Regions from separate parts of the Salinivibrio sp. YCSC6 genome, predicted to be linked through region 2. Evidence: riboswitches for the same ligand, from Rfam matches in the RefSeq annotation. Region 2 holds a riboswitch; each other region holds the start of a gene.

Region 1 (5,631 bases), on a different replicon from region 2:
GTCTGTGTCGGTGGAAATGCTGGCAAAAGCGGCCGTTGATCCCGGTTCAAGTCAATTACATCACGAGCTATTGAGCACGGCTCAAGGGATGACCCAATACTGTGCCCGCTACCCCACCGATGCAAGTGCAACGGATGTCGGCACCTTGTTTAATCAATTAAAGCATGAGCACGATGCAACCTTAATTGGTCTCGACAAAGGCGATGGGATCACTCTGAACCCTCGCCTACACACCGAAGTGGCACCGGGCGATCGCGTCTTTTATATCGCCGCCGAGCGTTTACCACATTGGTCTGCCGCCTAACGGGCGCGTCCAACGCATCTTTGTGTTTTCTTTTCGATACCGCTGCCCCACTTAGGTTGCAGCGGATCGTTTCCCTCTTATCCTTCAGTCATAGTGCTTTCTGATCTCATCCCTCACAGCGCGCGCTCGTCTCAGGGCAACTCCGCGACACCATGCTCTGCTGGCGACAGACACAAATTATCAGGGTAAGCGTAAAAATGATGCACCGGCCCAGCCCCTCTTCCGACCGTTAGCTGCTGACTATGCGCTAAGGCCTCCGTCAAATACTGCTTAGCCGCTCGCCCGGCCTCGATAGGCGTCATCCCTTGAGCATAAAACGAGGCGATCGCAGCAGACAGTGAACAACCGGTGCCATGAGTGTTGGTGGTTTCAACGCGGCGTGCGCGCAAAGTTTGACAGGTGTCTCGGCTAATCCACATATCGACACTCTCGGGCGTCTGGCGTAGATGGCCCCCTTTGAGCATCACGTAAGGACAGCCTAGATGGCGAAGTGCCGGCACCAGCTCATGCATTTGCTCGATAGAGGTAGGAACAGGCTGGCCAGTTAAACGGGCGGCCTCCGGCAAGTTGGGAGTGAGCACGGTTGCGCGTGGGATAAGCTCTTCAATCAACGCCGTCATGGCCTGCTCGTCGAGCAAAGGATCGCCGCTGGTCGCGACCATTACGGGATCTAAAATCACCGGCAAATGTGGCGACCGTGCCAGCACGGCAGCGACTTCACGAATAATCGCTTGATTGGCCAGCATGCCGATTTTCACCGCACGCACCGGCATGTCGTATAACACCGCATCTAATTGGGCGCGCACAAAATCGGGGTCAACCGCCGAGACGGCCTCGACACCGCAAGTATTTTGCGCGGTCAGCGCGGTGATCACCGAGCAAGCATAGCCGCCGGTCGCTGAAATCGCTTTAATGTCGGCTTGAATGCCCGCACCACCACCGCTGTCTGAGCCGGCAATGGTAAGAATAACAGGTGGAGATAGGTTCATATTGGCCCCTTAATCATCAGGGGCGGAAGGAGACAAAATGAGGCAGTATGCGTCACTTTGTGCGCTGATCGTGTCAGTTCCCTCCGCCAGTGCTAACTGGATCAGGTTCTACGGGTCCTGCTTTCGCAGTCTCAGCAATTACTTGCTCCCCGACTAACTGTGTTCAGGATATGCATCCTACGGATAAAGCGCAAGCCTTACGCATACCGTGCCGTCACGCATTTCTCATTGATTTTCACCCAGTATTGACCTCAACTAATATTGAGGTTTTAAAGTAGCACTTACCTGATGATTGCTCAGTGACAACTACAAGACTTAACTTAAGAGGATAACCAATGAAAGTACTGGCCTTTGGCGCAACGAACAGTCGCCATTCAATCAATAAACAACTGGCCCATTACGTCGCCAAGCAGATCCCCAACGCTGACATTTCGCTTCTCGATCTGAATGATTTTGAAATGCCCATTTATAGCGAAGATCGTGAAAACGAGCAGGGTATCCCAGCGCAGGCGCAGGCATTTTTCCACGCCATCGGTGAGGCCGATTTGATTGTCGTTGCCTTTGCTGAGCATAACGGCAGTTACACGGCAGCTTATAAAAACCTATTTGATTGGGCCTCGCGTATTGATGGTAAAGTCTTTCAACACAAGCCGGTGATCATGCTTGCCACCTCACCCGGCCCGAGTGGTGCACAGAGTGTTCTTACCAGCGCCCAGCACTCTGCTCCCTATTTTGCTGCTGAGGTTAAAGGGACCTTATCGCTACCGAGTTTTCACCAGCATTTTGACCCCACGTCAGGCTTGGTGGCCGACAACGAGTTTAATCAGCGCCTCGATACCATTATCAGCCACCTCTAACGTATGACTCATCTCTAATCCGATGATGGCCACGGCTATCCAGACACGGGCGCACTGATAGCCGTCGCTGGGCACTCACATCCAGTTTGTAGAAGCTGTTCAAACTGTTCTGTTCCCAGCGGTTTGGCATATAAGAAGCCTTGCGCTTGATCGCAGCCAATACGCTGCAAAATCTGTTGCTGACCAACTTCTTCCACGCCTTCAGCCACCACACCGTGGCCAAACCCATGCGCTAGGTCGATCACGCTACCAACAAGATGTTTGTCACCGGCGTTGGATGCAAGATCTTGAATAAAGCTACGATCAAGCTTCACCCAATCCACAGGAAGCTGTTTCAAATAGCTCAATGAACTGTAGCCTGTGCCAAAATCATCAAGCGCAATGTGCATCCCCGCATCACGGAGCTGTTGTAACTCTTTAAGCGCCACCGACATATGTCGAATTAACGCCGATTCAGTAACCTCAAGCTGAATGATTTGGGTGGGTACTTCCAGCGCTTGGCAGCGGGCAAGAATGCTGTCGGCAAAACCGTGGCGAAGTTGCTGGGAAGAGACATTGATGGCTAAGTGAAACGCCTCAGGCAAGGTGTATTGCTCTCGCCAACGGACCAGCGCGCGCAACGCCATAGAAAAAACGGCATCGCCGAGTTGGATCATATCAGCACTTCGCTCGGCAATGGGAATAAACTCGGCCGGGCTGATCGCTCCCAGTTGCGGATGACGCCAACGCAATAACGCCTCAGCGCCTACCATGGTGCCGGTATTGAGATCCCATTTGGGCTGAAAGACCAAAGACAACCCCCCTTGTTCAAGGGCCGGGCTAAGTCCATTGCGGATCATATGCTCACGTTGCGATTGCGCATCCAACTCTTGGCGATAATGACCCACTTCAGTGTCATCGGTCGGGATAGCTAGAATCGCTTGGCGAAAGAGTTGCTCCACATCATGATGCTCACCTTCCGCTTGGGCTATTCCCACATGGCAGTGCATCGACATCAAACGGCCATCAAGGGTGTGATGACCACTCAATAATCGACAAATCCGCTTAGCAAGTGCGTCAATGGCGGTGATATCTCCTTCCACTAACATCACCAAACGTGTGTTGTCCCACACACCAATACGCCGCCCTCTTGCGACCGAGCTACTGGCTAAGAGCCCCGCTAGGTGCTTATACAGCGCTTCTGTCATTAAGTGGCCTTGATGCTGTGTGACCGCCTCCATCCCATCCAACGCGATCATAAACACGGTCACCATCCCCTTTGCGAGTTGACGTTCAGCCGCATCCACCAGCGCACGTCGATTGGGTAAATTGGTTAAGGGATCGGTTAAAGACAGGGTACGTAATGCCGCGGTTTGCTTATTCACTAACATCTGCAAACGCGCCGCTTGATCTCGCTCTTTCAGGGTTTTGAATTGAAAATGGAGAATATTATGGATGCGCTGGAGCACTTCATGGTGATCAAACGGCTTGGTGAGATAATCAATGGCCCCACGGCATAAGGCTTGATTGCGCAGATTGTTGTCACTATCGGCAGTAAGCACCATCACGGGGGGACAGTGCTCGCCGAGCGTATTGTTCAGCAAATCGAGAACATCTAGCCCCGAGCGTTGAGGCATACGCATATCAAGCAACACTAAATCGGGGATCGGTGAGAGGTAATCGGTCACAAGGCGTGGATCGTTAAGGCCTGTGATGTGTTGATAGCCAGATTGCAGCAACATGGCAGTCAACAAGTCGACATTTTCCGGTCGATCATCAATGATCAGGATCTGCGCTTGGGATTTTTCTCGTGTCATGCCCTGTCCTCCAAAAGTGTTTGCATCGCTCGGCCCAACGCCGCACCCGATACCGGTGACGCCAACGTCACAATGCTATCGCTGTGCGATTGCATAGACTCGGTGTCCGGCACGTTAACCACGATCATGGGCCGTTCACCGAGTCGCGACTGAACCTGATCTGCCGTGTCATCAAGCACCGCATGACTGACCATGAATAGCGAGGGCGGTGTGGTATGCGCCATCGCGGCTGCTAACGATAAATCATGGACACAGGTCAAGGTCAGTAACGGCCAATCTTCGAACCAATCGGCCATTAAGCGTTGCTGTGCAACGTCTGGTTCAATAAAAAGCACTCGATGCGGCTGGGTAAGGGTGAATGGTGTGGATGAAGACGCTATCTCGGTCAACGACTGGCCACGATAGGGAAAGGTGACGGCAAAACAACTCCCTTTTCCGACTTCGCTGCTCACGGTGATCTCACCTTGCATTTGCGCGATCAATTGCTGTGTGACCGCAAGCCCTACGCCTGCCCCTTCAATATGGGTTTGCTCGGCCGCTAAGCGATTAAAAGGCTCAAATAACGCGCTCAGCTTATCCTGTTCAATGCCAATGCCTGTGTCCGTCACCGCGATCGTTATCGTTTCGGCTTGCTGACGGGTCGATACCGCGACACGTCCACCTGCATGGTTATATTTAATTGCATTGCTAATGAGGTTGATCAGCACTTGCTTAAAACGGGTCGCATCGACGTAAATATCGCCGTTGAGTGTGTCCGGTAGAGTATGGCGCAAACTCACCGTCTGGCGATGGGCAAGAGGCAACAGCGAATCGATAGCCTCGCAAATCATCGGACGCAAAGGTGCCCAGCTCGGGTTGAGGGAAATTTTTCCCGCCTCGATTTTGGCAAGATCCAGCACATCATTAATCAGGGCGAGTAAATGACGGCCACTTTGGTGTATTTGTGCCACGTATTGTTGCTGAGTGGCCTCTAACGCCGGCGAGGTCGCATTCATTAATAATTGTGCATAGCCAAGCACACAGTTAAGCGGTGTGCGTAATTCATGACTCATTGCAGAAAGAAAGTCACTTTTCGCTTGGTTCGCTCGCTCCGCGTCTTTCATGGCATTAAGAAGTGGGGTGGCATCGTACGCGACGGTAACAATGGCATATGGCTCACCTTCGAGGTGATGGATGAGGGTTTTCGCCAGTTTAAAGGTGCGGCCATCGTTCAGAGTGACATCGGTATGCACCGGCTCGCCATTCATGGTCAGTTGATGATCCAGCGCGTTGAGTGTCTCTCGTCCTCCTTTGGGCAATAACTGGGCAAAGGCATCAGCTAACGCCTCCACATTATCGACCCCAACGGCCTGCACACACGCATGATTGGCCATGGTATATCGCCCACCTAGCTCGCGGACAAACACTGGATTGGCAATCGCATTGATGATGGTTTTTAGCTGGTTGCGCTCATGTTTTACGCTCGCTTGCGCCTGCGTGAGCGCGCTAAGATCGGACATGATGCCGATAAACTCACGCCGACTGTCTATCTGTACTTCACTGACCGCGAGGTGTACAGGGACAAGGTGCCCATCGACATGACGGGCCTTAACTCGCCGCCCAGTTCCAATCACTTTTGCTTCGCCACCGGTAAGGTATTGCATCAGATAATGCTGATGCTTACCTTCATGCTCTGGCGGCATCAA
Region 2 (5,631 bases):
TTATCGCTAAGTGGGAAACGATGTGGGAAGGCTCAGACAGCCAGGATGTTGGCTTAGAAGCAGCCATCATTTAAAGAAAGCGTAATAGCTCACTGGTCGAGTCGGCCTGCGCGGAAGATGTAACGGGGCTAAGCGATACACCGAAGCTGCGGCAATGTCCTTATGGATATTGGGTAGGGGAGCGTTGTGTAAGCTGTTGAAGGTGTGCTGAGAGGCATGCTGGAGGTATCACAAGTGCGAATGCTGACATGAGTAACGATAAAGGGGGTGAAAAACCTCCTCGCCGGAAGACCAAGGGTTCCTGTCCAACGTTAATCGGGGCAGGGTAAGTCGGCCCCTAAGGCGAGGCCGAAAGGCGTAGTCGATGGGAAACGGGTTAATATTCCCGTACTGCTGCTTACTGCGATGGGGGGACGGAGAAGGCTAGGTGGGCCTGGCGATGGTAGTCCAGGTTCAAGTGCGTAGGCTGATTTCTTAGGCAAATCCGGGAAATCAAGGCCGAGACACGATGTCGAGCCACCAAGGTGGTGAAGTCATTGATGCCATGCTTCCGGGAAAAGCCTCTAAGCTTCAGGTAAGTAGCAACCGTACTCCAAACCGACACAGGTGGTCGGGTAGAGAATACCAAGGCGCTTGAGAGAACTCGGGTGAAGGAACTAGGCAAAATGGTACCGTAACTTCGGGAGAAGGTACGCTGCCCGCGGTGAAGTCCCTTGCGGATGGAGCTATGGGCAGTCGCAGATACCAGGTGGCTGCAACTGTTTATTAAAAACACAGCACTGTGCAAAATCGAAAGATGACGTATACGGTGTGACGCCTGCCCGGTGCCGGAAGGTTAATTGATGTGGTTATCGCAAGAGAAGCCATTGATCGAAGCCCCGGTAAACGGCGGCCGTAACTATAACGGTCCTAAGGTAGCGAAATTCCTTGTCGGGTAAGTTCCGACCTGCACGAATGGCGTAATGATGGCCACGCTGTCTCCACCCGAGACTCAGTGAAATTGAAATCGCAGTGAAGATGCTGTGTACCCGCGGCTAGACGGAAAGACCCCGTGAACCTTTACTACAGCTTGGCACTGAACATTGAGCCTACATGTGTAGGATAGGTGGGAGGCTTTGAAGCGGCGACGCCAGTTGCTGTGGAGCCATCCTTGAAATACCACCCTTGTATGTTTGATGTTCTAACTTAGCCCCGTTATCCGGGGTGAGGACAGTGCCTGGTGGGTAGTTTGACTGGGGCGGTCTCCTCCCAAAGAGTAACGGAGGAGCACGAAGGTGGGCTAATCACGGTCGGACATCGTGAGGTTAGTGCAATGGCATAAGCCCGCTTAACTGCGAGAGTGACGGCTCGAGCAGGTACGAAAGTAGGTCATAGTGATCCGGTGGTTCTGAATGGAAGGGCCATCGCTCAACGGATAAAAGGTACTCCGGGGATAACAGGCTGATACCGCCCAAGAGTTCATATCGACGGCGGTGTTTGGCACCTCGATGTCGGCTCATCACATCCTGGGGCTGAAGTCGGTCCCAAGGGTATGGCTGTTCGCCATTTAAAGTGGTACGCGAGCTGGGTTTAGAACGTCGTGAGACAGTTCGGTCCCTATCTGCCGTGGGCGTTGGATGATTGAGGGGAGCTGCTCCTAGTACGAGAGGACCGGAGTGGACGAACCGCTGGTGTTCGGGTTGTGTCGCCAGACGCATTGCCCGGTAGCTAAGTTCGGCACAGATAAGCGCTGAAAGCATCTAAGCGCGAAGCTGGCCCCGAGATGAGTCATCCCTAGAGCTTCGAGCTCTCTAAAGGGTTGTCGTAGACTACGACGTTGATAGGCAGGGTGTGTAAGCGCTGTGAGGCGTTGAGCTAACCTGTACTAATTGCCCGTGAGGCTTAACCATACAACACCCAAGAGGTTTTGGGTTGGACTTGAAATAAGCCAGTTGATTGTGGCGAGAACGAACAGCTTTCTAGGTTGATGGTTTTCACTTTTAAAAAAGTGAAGACAAAACAGAATTTTGCTTGGCGACCATAGCGCTTTGGACCCACCTGACTCCATGCCGAACTCAGTAGTGAAACGAAGCAGCGCCGATGGTAGTGTGGGGTCTCCCCATGTGAGAGTAGGACATCGCCAGGCTTTAATTGCTTATCTTGTTGATAGCTCGATGCTGTTGATATCTGCGATGCTCATGTATTGGCATACACTGCGCGTCTCGATTCAACATCCTCATCGCATCAAATAAGGTAACCTAATTAAAGCAGCTACATGTAAGGCTTTAATTAGACACAATTTAATCATCAAAGCAGATATGCGTAAGACTTTGATGAGACAGAATTGGTGCGGAGTGGTAGTTCAGTTGGTTAGAATACCGGCCTGTCACGCCGGGGGTCGCGGGTTCGAGTCCCGTCCACTCCGCCACTACTTAGAAACCCTGCTAATTTTAGTAGGGTTTTTTTATTATTGGCCAGGTTCGCCCTGCGGGCGAATGAGTCCCGGTTGCCCGCAACCCCGGCCCTCCGCCACTACTTAGAAACCCTGCTAATTTTAGTAGGGTTTTTTTATTATTGGCCAGGTTCGCCCTGCGGGCGAATGAGTCCCGGTTGCCCGCAACCCCGGCCCTCCGCCACTACTTAGAAACCCTAGCTGAAAAGCTGGGGTTTTTTGCATTTAAGCCCCAGTATCATTGTGTTGGGGCGATTTGCTTTATAAATAAGCGATCAAACGTCTGAAGCGTAATTGGTGGTGGTAATTTGTCGCGGGATCGCTACAATAGGCACCTATCTACAGGGGTATAGCTCCAACTGGCAGAGCAGCGGATTCCAAATCCGCGTGTTGGGGGTTCGAATCCCTCTACCCCTGCCAAATACCAAAGCATCGACATCGTCGGTGCTTTTTTTGTATGTGAATCATCAAGCTTCTCGTAACCCGATTAAGGGTAGGTGTGAACATACAAACGACAAAAAAGCGTGTTGGGGGCTGGGTCGCCAGCCCGGTCGAATCCCTCTACCCCTGCCAAACATCAAAGCATCGACATTGTCGGTGCTTTTTTTTGTATGTGAATCATCAAGCTTCTCGTAACCCGATTAAGGGTAGGTGTGAACATACAAACGACAAAAAAGCGTGTTGGGGGCTGGGTCGCCAGCCCGGTCGAATCCCTCTACCCCTGCCAAACATCAAAGCATCGACATTGTCGGTGCTTTTTTTGTATGTGAATCATTAAGCTTCTAGCACTCCTAACTCTCTTCCCTTTTTCTTCCTCCTGTTTCTTGTTCACATGTCGCGGTATGATGACTTTTTACCAATCGAAAGGAGCACCCAGTGGTAAGCATATTGTGGGTAGGACTTGGTGGCGCATTAGGGGCGTCTTCGCGTTTTTTAGTTTCAGAGTGGAGCGTCGCGGTGTTTGGTCGAGGATTCCCTTACGGCACCCTCATGGTTAATGTGCTGGGATCATTAGCAATGGGTGTCTTTTTAGCGGCGATGAGCCAAGAGCTGATTGCCCCAGTGCCTTGGCGTCAACTGATTGCGATTGGCTTTTTGGGCGCGTTCACCACCTTCTCGACCTTTTCAGTGGATACCTTGCTTCTTTTTCAACATGGTGAGACGGTGAAAGCCTTGTTAAACGTGGGTCTCAACCTTGCGTTATGCTTAGGAGCGGCCGCGATGGGGGCTTGGTTGCTAGGACGCATTACTGGGTAGGTAAAAACATGCCATTACGTCGCTTGTTGTTGCGGCGGTGATTTCTTATACTGGCGTTGAACTTGTCGGAGTGCCAATTGGCTGAGACCACGTTAAGTGGGATCCGTTGAACCTGATCTGGTTAGGACCAGCGAAGGGAACAAGAGATGCATCAGATCACAGACCGTACGCGTCTGCCAGTTTGCTCACATCTCAATTCAGCGTTTTCCGGCAAGCATTAATTCCCATAATGAACACCGGAGTAATGCTATGTCGACCCGTAAACAGGCCCGCCTTGAGGCCAAATCTTTTATCGATTCCCTCTCTGCGCAAACCTACCCTAACTCGGAAAAAGTCTATGTCGAGGGATCGCGACCCGATATTCGCGTAGGCATGCGCGAAATCCACCTTTCTCCTACTTTTGTAGGCGGGAGTAAAGATAATCCGCAGTATGAAGCCAATGAATCCATTCGGGTTTATGACACATCAGGGCCTTATACCGACCCACAGAGTGCTATCGATATTTACCAAGGCTTAGCCCCAGTACGCAAAGCCTGGATTGATGAACGTGCCGATACAGAGTTCCTTGATGCAGTGAGCTCAGACTATGCAAAGACTCGCCTTAGTGATGAAACCTTGGATGATCTTCGCTTTAGTGCCTTACCGTCTATCCGTCGGGCGAAACCTAACCAGTGTGTGACCCAACTTCACTACGCACGCCAAGGCATTATCACCCCAGAGATGGAATTTATCGCTATCCGGGAAAATATGGGTCGCCAGCAGTATCGTGAAGAGCAACTAAACCGCCAGCATCCTGGGGAAAGCTTTGGTGCTCACTTGCCATCAAACATCACTCCCGAATTTGTGCGCCAAGAGGTCGCTGAAGGGCGTGCGATTATTCCTGCCAACATTAACCACCCAGAAGCGGAGCCGATGATCATTGGGCGTAACTTTCTGGTGAAAGTGAATGCCAATATTGGTAACTCAGCGGTGAGCTCCTCCATTGAAGAAGAAACCGAAAAGTTGGTGTGGGCGACCCGTTGGGGAGCCGATACGGTGATGGATTTATCGACCGGACGCAATATCCACGAAACTCGCGAGTGGATTTTACGTAATAGCCCAGTCCCGATTGGCACTGTGCCTATGTATCAGGCGCTTGAGAAAGTGAACGGCATTGCCGAAGACCTGACCTGGGAAGTCATGCGCGATACCTTGATAGAGCAAGCCGAGCAAGGGGTCGACTACTTTACCATTCACGCTGGGGTGCGTTTGCACTATGTGCCCATGACCGCCAATCGCGTGACTGGGATTGTCTCGCGCGGTGGATCGATTATCGCCAAATGGTGCTTGGCGCATCATCAAGAAAGTTTCCTGTATACCCATTTTCGCGAAATCTGCGAAATCTGTGCCGCTTACGACGTGTCTTTGTCGTTGGGCGATGGGCTGCGTCCCGGCTCAGTGGCAGACGCGAACGACGAAGCGCAATTCAGTGAGCTACGTACCCTGGGCGAGCTCACCAAGGTGGCATGGGAATACGATGTGCAGGTGATGATTGAAGGCCCTGGCCACGTGCCCATGCATATGATCAAAGAGAACATGGACGAGCAGCTCACCCATTGCCATGAAGCGCCTTTCTATACTCTCGGCCCGCTAACCACCGACATTGCTCCCGGTTACGATCATATTACCTCCGGCATTGGTGCGGCGATGATTGGCTGGTTTGGGTGTGCGATGCTCTGTTATGTCACGCCTAAAGAACATCTGGGTCTGCCCAATAAGGAGGATGTTAAAATTGGGCTTATCACCTACAAGCTTTGCGCGCATGCTGCGGACTTAGCTAAAGGACACCCGGGGGCGCAGGTGCGTGATAACGCCATTTCTAAAGCGCGCTTTGAATTCCGCTGGGAAGACCAGTTCAATCTATCCCTTGATCCGTTCACGGCACGCGCCTATCACGATGAAAC
Region 3 (5,631 bases), 380 kb from region 2:
CGTCCGGCACAAATCCATACCGGTCTCGAAGGCTTTTGCCCGCTGCGCGCCGACATTGCCGACAAAGGCTTTAACATCGTGGTGGTGCGAGAGCTGACCGGCGGGATTTATTTTGGTGAGCCAAAAGGGCGCGAAGGCGAAGGCCGCGAGGAAAAAGCGTTTGATACGGAAGTCTATCATCGCTATGAAATTGAGCGTATTGCCCGTATTGCCTTTCAATCGGCCCAGCTTCGCAACAAACACGTGTGCTCAATCGATAAAGCCAATGTGCTGCAAAGCTCGATGCTGTGGCGTGAAGTGGTAGAAGAAGTAGCAAAGGACTATCCAGATGTCCGCTTAAGCCATATGTATATCGACAACGCCACCATGCAGTTGATCAAAGACCCGTCGCAATTTGATGTGATGCTATGCTCGAACATTTTCGGCGACATCATCTCCGATGAGTGCGCCATGATCACTGGCTCAATGGGCATGTTGCCATCCGCGAGCTTGAACGCGAGTAAATTTGGTTTGTATGAACCCGCCGGCGGCTCTGCACCCGATATTGCGGGTAAAAATATCGCCAACCCAGTGGCGCAAATTCTCTCCGCCGCGCTCATGCTGCGCTACTCGTTAGGCGAAGAAGACGCAGCCTGCGCGATTGAGCATGCAGTCAGCCACGCGCTGGCGGCCGGTGAGTTGACCGCAGATCTAGCAGGTAACCGCCCCGCATTGAGTACCGAACAAATGGGCGATCGTATCGCCGCCTATATCCGCCAAGGCGCAGAATAATTACCCGTAAGGATACGAGCTATGTCGAATGCAAACACCCAACAAGGCGCTAAGACCTTGTATGAAAAAATCTATCAAGCCCATGTGGTCACCGAGCAGCCAGGCGAAGCGCCGCTACTGTATATCGACCGTCATTTGGTGCACGAAGTGACCTCACCACAAGCCTTTGATGGCCTGCGTGAAAAAGGGCGCCCCGTGCGCCAAGTGAGCAAAACTTTCGCCACCATGGATCACAATGTCTCCACCGAAACCAAAGACATTAACGCGTCAGGGGAAATGGCGCGCATCCAAATGGAAACCTTGGCCAAAAACTGCGAAGAGTTCGGTGTCACTCTGTACGACTTAAATCATCCTTACCAAGGCATTGTGCATGTGATGGGCCCCGAGCTTGGCATTACCCTGCCCGGCACCACCATCGTCTGTGGTGATTCGCACACCGCAACCCACGGTGCCTTCGGCTCCCTCGCCTTTGGTATTGGCACCTCAGAAGTCGAACACGTACTGGCCACCCAAACACTCAAGCAATCCCGCGCCCGCACGATGAAAATTGAAGTCACGGGCAAAACAGCCCCCGGGATCACTGCCAAAGATATTGTCCTAGCGATTATTGGCAAGGTCGGTCATGCCGGCGGCACTGGGCATGTGGTGGAGTTTTGCGGGGACGCTATCACTGCCTTGTCGATGGAAGGGCGAATGACGGTCTGCAACATGGCCATCGAATTAGGTGCCAAAGCTGGCCTGATCGCGCCAGATGACACCACCTTTGCCTACCTAAAAGACAAAAAATTTGCCCCTAAAGGCGAGCAATGGCAGCAAGCCGTTGCGTATTGGCAAACCTTGCACTCGGATGCCGATGCGCACTTTGATCGCGTGGTCACTCTCGATGGCAGTCAAATCCATCATCAAGTCACATGGGGCACCAACCCCGGCCAAGTGGTCAGTGTGCATGATAGCGTGCCTGCTCCAGAGAGCATGACCGACCCGATAGAGCGCCACTCGGCTGAGCGAGCCTTAAAGTACATGGGACTGACGGCAGGCCAAGCCATTACAGATATCCACATCGATAAAGTCTTTATTGGCTCTTGCACCAACTCACGGATTGAAGACATGCGCGCAGCCGCCGCGGTCGCCAAAGGACGACGCGTGGCAGAGGGTGTACATGCCATGGTGGTGCCGGGCTCCGAGCAGGTGCGCGCCCAAGCAGAGCAAGAAGGGCTGGATGTGATTTTCCGCGAAGCGGGCTTTGAGTGGCGCTTGCCCGGCTGCTCGATGTGTTTGGCAATGAACAACGATCGCTTAGGCCCCAAAGAGCGCTGTGCATCCACCAGCAACCGTAACTTTGAAGGCCGCCAAGGCCGTGAAGGCCGCACCCACTTGGTCAGCCCTGCGATGGCCGCCGCCGCTGCTATTGCCGGTCATTTTATTGACGTTAACCAATTATAAGGAGGCCTTATGTCAGGCATACACACTCATACCGGCATTGTTGCCCCATTGGATGCGGCGAACGTCGATACTGATGCGATCATCCCTAAACAGTTTTTGCAAAAAGTCACCCGTACTGGCTTTGGTCAGCACCTGTTTCACGATTGGCGCTTTTTAGACGATGCGGGTAAACAGCCGAACCCCGAGTTTGTGCTCAATCAAGCGCGCTACCAAGGGGCGAGCGTGTTACTCACCCGCGAAAACTTTGGCTGTGGCTCGTCACGCGAACATGCTCCTTGGGCGCTGGATGATTACGGTTTTAAAGTGATTATCGCCCCCAGTTTTGCCGATATTTTCTATGGCAACTGCATTAATAACCAAATGGTGCCGGTAACCCTTGAAGAAGGCCAAATCGATGCTTTATTTACGTATGTGGCCGAAAATGAAGGCGCGACGGTAACGCTAGATTTGCCCGCCCAAACCATCCGTGCCGGTGAACACTGCTTTAGCTTCCAGATGGATGATTTTCGCCGTCATTGCTTGTTGGAAGGATTAGATAGCATTGGCCTCACGCTTCAGCACGACGCTGAGATCTCGCGCTTTGAGCAAAACATTCCCGCCTTTTTGGCATAAGACAACACTTTAACCACTAAAACGCTGCTTGAGCAGCGTTTTTTTATGGCCATGAAAGCAAACATGGCGCAAGCTGGTCTAGGATATAAACAAGATACGCTCGCGATTGAGGAAGCGGTATGCGAACACGGATCACGCTCATTTTTTGGTTACTCGTTGCTTTTCCAGCTTTGGCCGCCCCGAAAGCCGATTACTGGGCAATGTGGGATACGCACAACCCCGCCAGCCAAGCCACATTTACTCATCACAGCTGGCAAGTATTACTCGATAAGTATTTACAGCCTCAAGGACAGCACACCTTATTTAACTACGCAGCCGTCACCGAGGCCGATAAAGCGACTCTCGATCATTACATTGGCATGCTCACCGCGCGCGACCCGCGCACCCTGACCAAAGACGAACAATACGCGTATTGGGTTAATCTCTACAATTCAGTCACCGTAAAGCTCATTTTGGACGCGTATCCTGTCCGTTCAATCACCAAACTCGGTGGCCTGTTTAGCTTTGGACCTTGGGATGATGAGGTGGTCACGGTGGCAGGTGAACCCCTTACCTTGAATGATATTGAGCACCGCATTCTGCGCCCGCTATGGCAAGATCCGCGTACCCACTATGCCGTCAATTGTGCCAGCCTTGGCTGTCCGAACCTGCAGCCACAAGCCTTTCAAGCCGACACCTTGGAGGCACAATTAGAACAAGCCGCCTACACCTTTATTAACAGTGATAAAGGCGTCAGTCAGCAAGGCGAACAATGGCAGCTTTCTTCTATCTATGAGTGGTTTAAGGCCGATTTTGGCGGCAGTGAACAAGGGGTGATCGCCCATATCAATCAATACCGCGATATCAAGCTTCCCGAGGATGCACGCTTAGACTATGACTACGACTGGGCGCTTAACCGAACCGCTGACTAAAAGGCTTGGTTAACCCTAAGCCAATCAGTACAATGGCGTGGTACTCATTGGGGAGCCTCTTGGCTGAGATTGCGCGCCGCGCTAAACCCATCGAACCTGATCCAGCTAACACTGGCGTAGGGATTGAGACTTGATGATGTCATCAACCAGCCTCAACACCCACGCCCAACTTAGGAGCGTGCTGTGAAAGTCATTACGTCTGTTTTAACCGTACTTTCTTTGTCTCTGTTATCGCTTGGCGCCCGCGCCGCTGACCCGCTGACTATTTATACCTACGACTCATTTATCGCCGAGTGGGGCGCAGGGCCGAAAATCAAAACCGCCTTCGAGAAACGCTGTAACTGTGAGGTCGAGTTTGTGTCCCTTGAAGACGGCGCAGCCTTGCTCAACCGCATGCGGATTGAAGGCAGTACCACCAGCGCCGATATCGTGCTGGGTATGGACACCAATTTAATGAAAGAAGCGGAGCGGAGCGGCATTGTCGCCGAGCACGCAGTGAATACGGAGCGCCTACAGGTACCCGGCGGTTGGGATAATCCCTACTTTATCCCCTACGATTACGGCTACTTTGCCTTCGTGTATGACACCACGCGCCTGCTCGATCCGCCCAAGAGCTTGAAAGCCTTGATTGAAGATCGTGATGACATCAGTGTGATTTACCAAGATCCCCGTGTCTCCACCGTTGGCCAAGGCTTAATGCTGTGGATCCAGAAAGTATACGGCGATCAAAGTCAGCAAGCATGGCGTGATCTCGCGGAGAACACCATTACCGTGACCAAAGGCTGGACCGAGGCGTACAATATGTTCCTGAACAAGGAAGCAGACATGGTGCTCTCTTACACCACATCACCGGCTTACCATCTGGTTGCAGATGATGATGACCGCTTTGCCGCCGCGACGTTTGAAGAAGGCCATTATATGCAGATTGAAGTGGCCGCGAAATCAGCCTACACCGACCAGCCAGAACTGGCGGATGCGTTTTTACAGTTTATGATTAGCGATGAAGCGCAGTCGATCATTCCCCTTACGCAATGGATGTACCCTGTTACTGATATCACGTTACCAGATGCCTTCTATACCTTGAATAAACCCGAGAAGAGCCTGCTTTATCAACCCGATGAAGTGATGGGCAACCGTCAACAATGGGTGCGTGACTGGCAAACAGCGTTGGTTGAATAGTCGTCATGCTCAATCCTTCACGCACCTGGCCGGGCAGTCTCGCGGCCAGTCTCGTCGTGCTTTTAATTGGCAGCGCCCTATGGGCGCTGTTCTCTCACAGCCAAGATCTTAACCTTGAGGCACTATGGCAAGATGCCTACCTTCGTCACGTCACCGTATTTAGCTTCAAGCAAGCCACTTTATCAGTGATCCTCAGCGTGGGATTAGCGATTCCTGTTGCCCACGCCCTGTCGCGTCGCGAGTTTGCCGGTAAACGTTGGTTGTTGAAACTGTTTGCCATGACCCTAGTGCTGCCTGTGCTGATCGGGGTATTTGGCTTGGTGGCCATTTTTGGTCGCAGCGGCTTGATCGCCGACACCCTACAACATTTTGATCTTTCCATGCCGTTTTCCATTTATGGATTGAGCGGCATTTTGCTGGCACACGTGTTTTTCAACTTACCATTTTCCGCCCAGATCATGGTGCAAGCGCTCGAGGGGATCCCCGCCGATCAACGCCGCTTAGCGACGCAATTAGGTTTAGGTGGCTGGCAGCGTTTTCGTCACCTTGAATGGCCTTATCTTCGCCAAAGTTTGCCCCATATCGTCGGACTGGTGTTTATGCTCTGCTTTACCAGTTTTGCTACCGTCATGGCGCTTGGCGGCGGCCCCAAAGCCACCACCATAGAGCTGGCCATTTACCAAGCCATTCGCTTTGACTTTGACTTGCAAACCGG

The links. Region 2 has a riboswitch for thiamine pyrophosphate ahead of thiC (phosphomethylpyrimidine synthase ThiC). Riboswitches for the same ligand answer to the same signal wherever they lie in the genome.
Region 1: another riboswitch for thiamine pyrophosphate. It lies ahead of thiD (bifunctional hydroxymethylpyrimidine kinase/phosphomethylpyrimidine kinase); the one in region 2 lies ahead of thiC (phosphomethylpyrimidine synthase ThiC).
Region 3: another riboswitch for thiamine pyrophosphate. It lies ahead of thiB (thiamine ABC transporter substrate binding subunit); the one in region 2 lies ahead of thiC (phosphomethylpyrimidine synthase ThiC).

What each region holds. Positions count from the first base shown of each region.
Region 1 is NZ_CP039517.1:444,254-449,884, forward strand. Features, by position in the region: gene E8E00_RS15900 (potassium channel family protein) at 1-304, shown strand, start outside; gene thiD (bifunctional hydroxymethylpyrimidine kinase/phosphomethylpyrimidine kinase) at 436-1,293, opposite strand; TPP riboswitch at 1,355-1,455, opposite strand; gene E8E00_RS15910 (NADPH-dependent FMN reductase) at 1,629-2,150, shown strand; gene E8E00_RS15915 (bifunctional diguanylate cyclase/phosphodiesterase) at 2,186-3,946, opposite strand; gene E8E00_RS15920 (PAS domain-containing sensor histidine kinase) at 3,943-5,631, opposite strand, start outside.
Region 2 is NZ_CP039516.1:2,891,524-2,897,154, reverse strand. Features, by position in the region: rRNA gene E8E00_RS13530 (23S ribosomal RNA) at 1-1,889, shown strand, start outside; rRNA gene rrf (5S ribosomal RNA) at 2,010-2,125, shown strand; tRNA gene E8E00_RS13520 (tRNA-Asp) at 2,331-2,407, shown strand; tRNA gene E8E00_RS13515 (tRNA-Trp) at 2,775-2,851, shown strand; gene crcB (fluoride efflux transporter CrcB) at 3,308-3,688, shown strand; TPP riboswitch at 3,745-3,844, shown strand; gene thiC (phosphomethylpyrimidine synthase ThiC) at 3,938-5,631, shown strand, end outside.
Region 3 is NZ_CP039516.1:321,650-327,280, reverse strand. Features, by position in the region: gene leuB (3-isopropylmalate dehydrogenase) at 1-771, shown strand, start outside; gene leuC (3-isopropylmalate dehydratase large subunit) at 793-2,214, shown strand; gene leuD (3-isopropylmalate dehydratase small subunit) at 2,224-2,826, shown strand; gene E8E00_RS01465 (DUF547 domain-containing protein) at 2,946-3,737, shown strand; TPP riboswitch at 3,776-3,877, shown strand; gene thiB (thiamine ABC transporter substrate binding subunit) at 3,930-4,916, shown strand; gene thiP (thiamine/thiamine pyrophosphate ABC transporter permease) at 4,922-5,631, shown strand, end outside.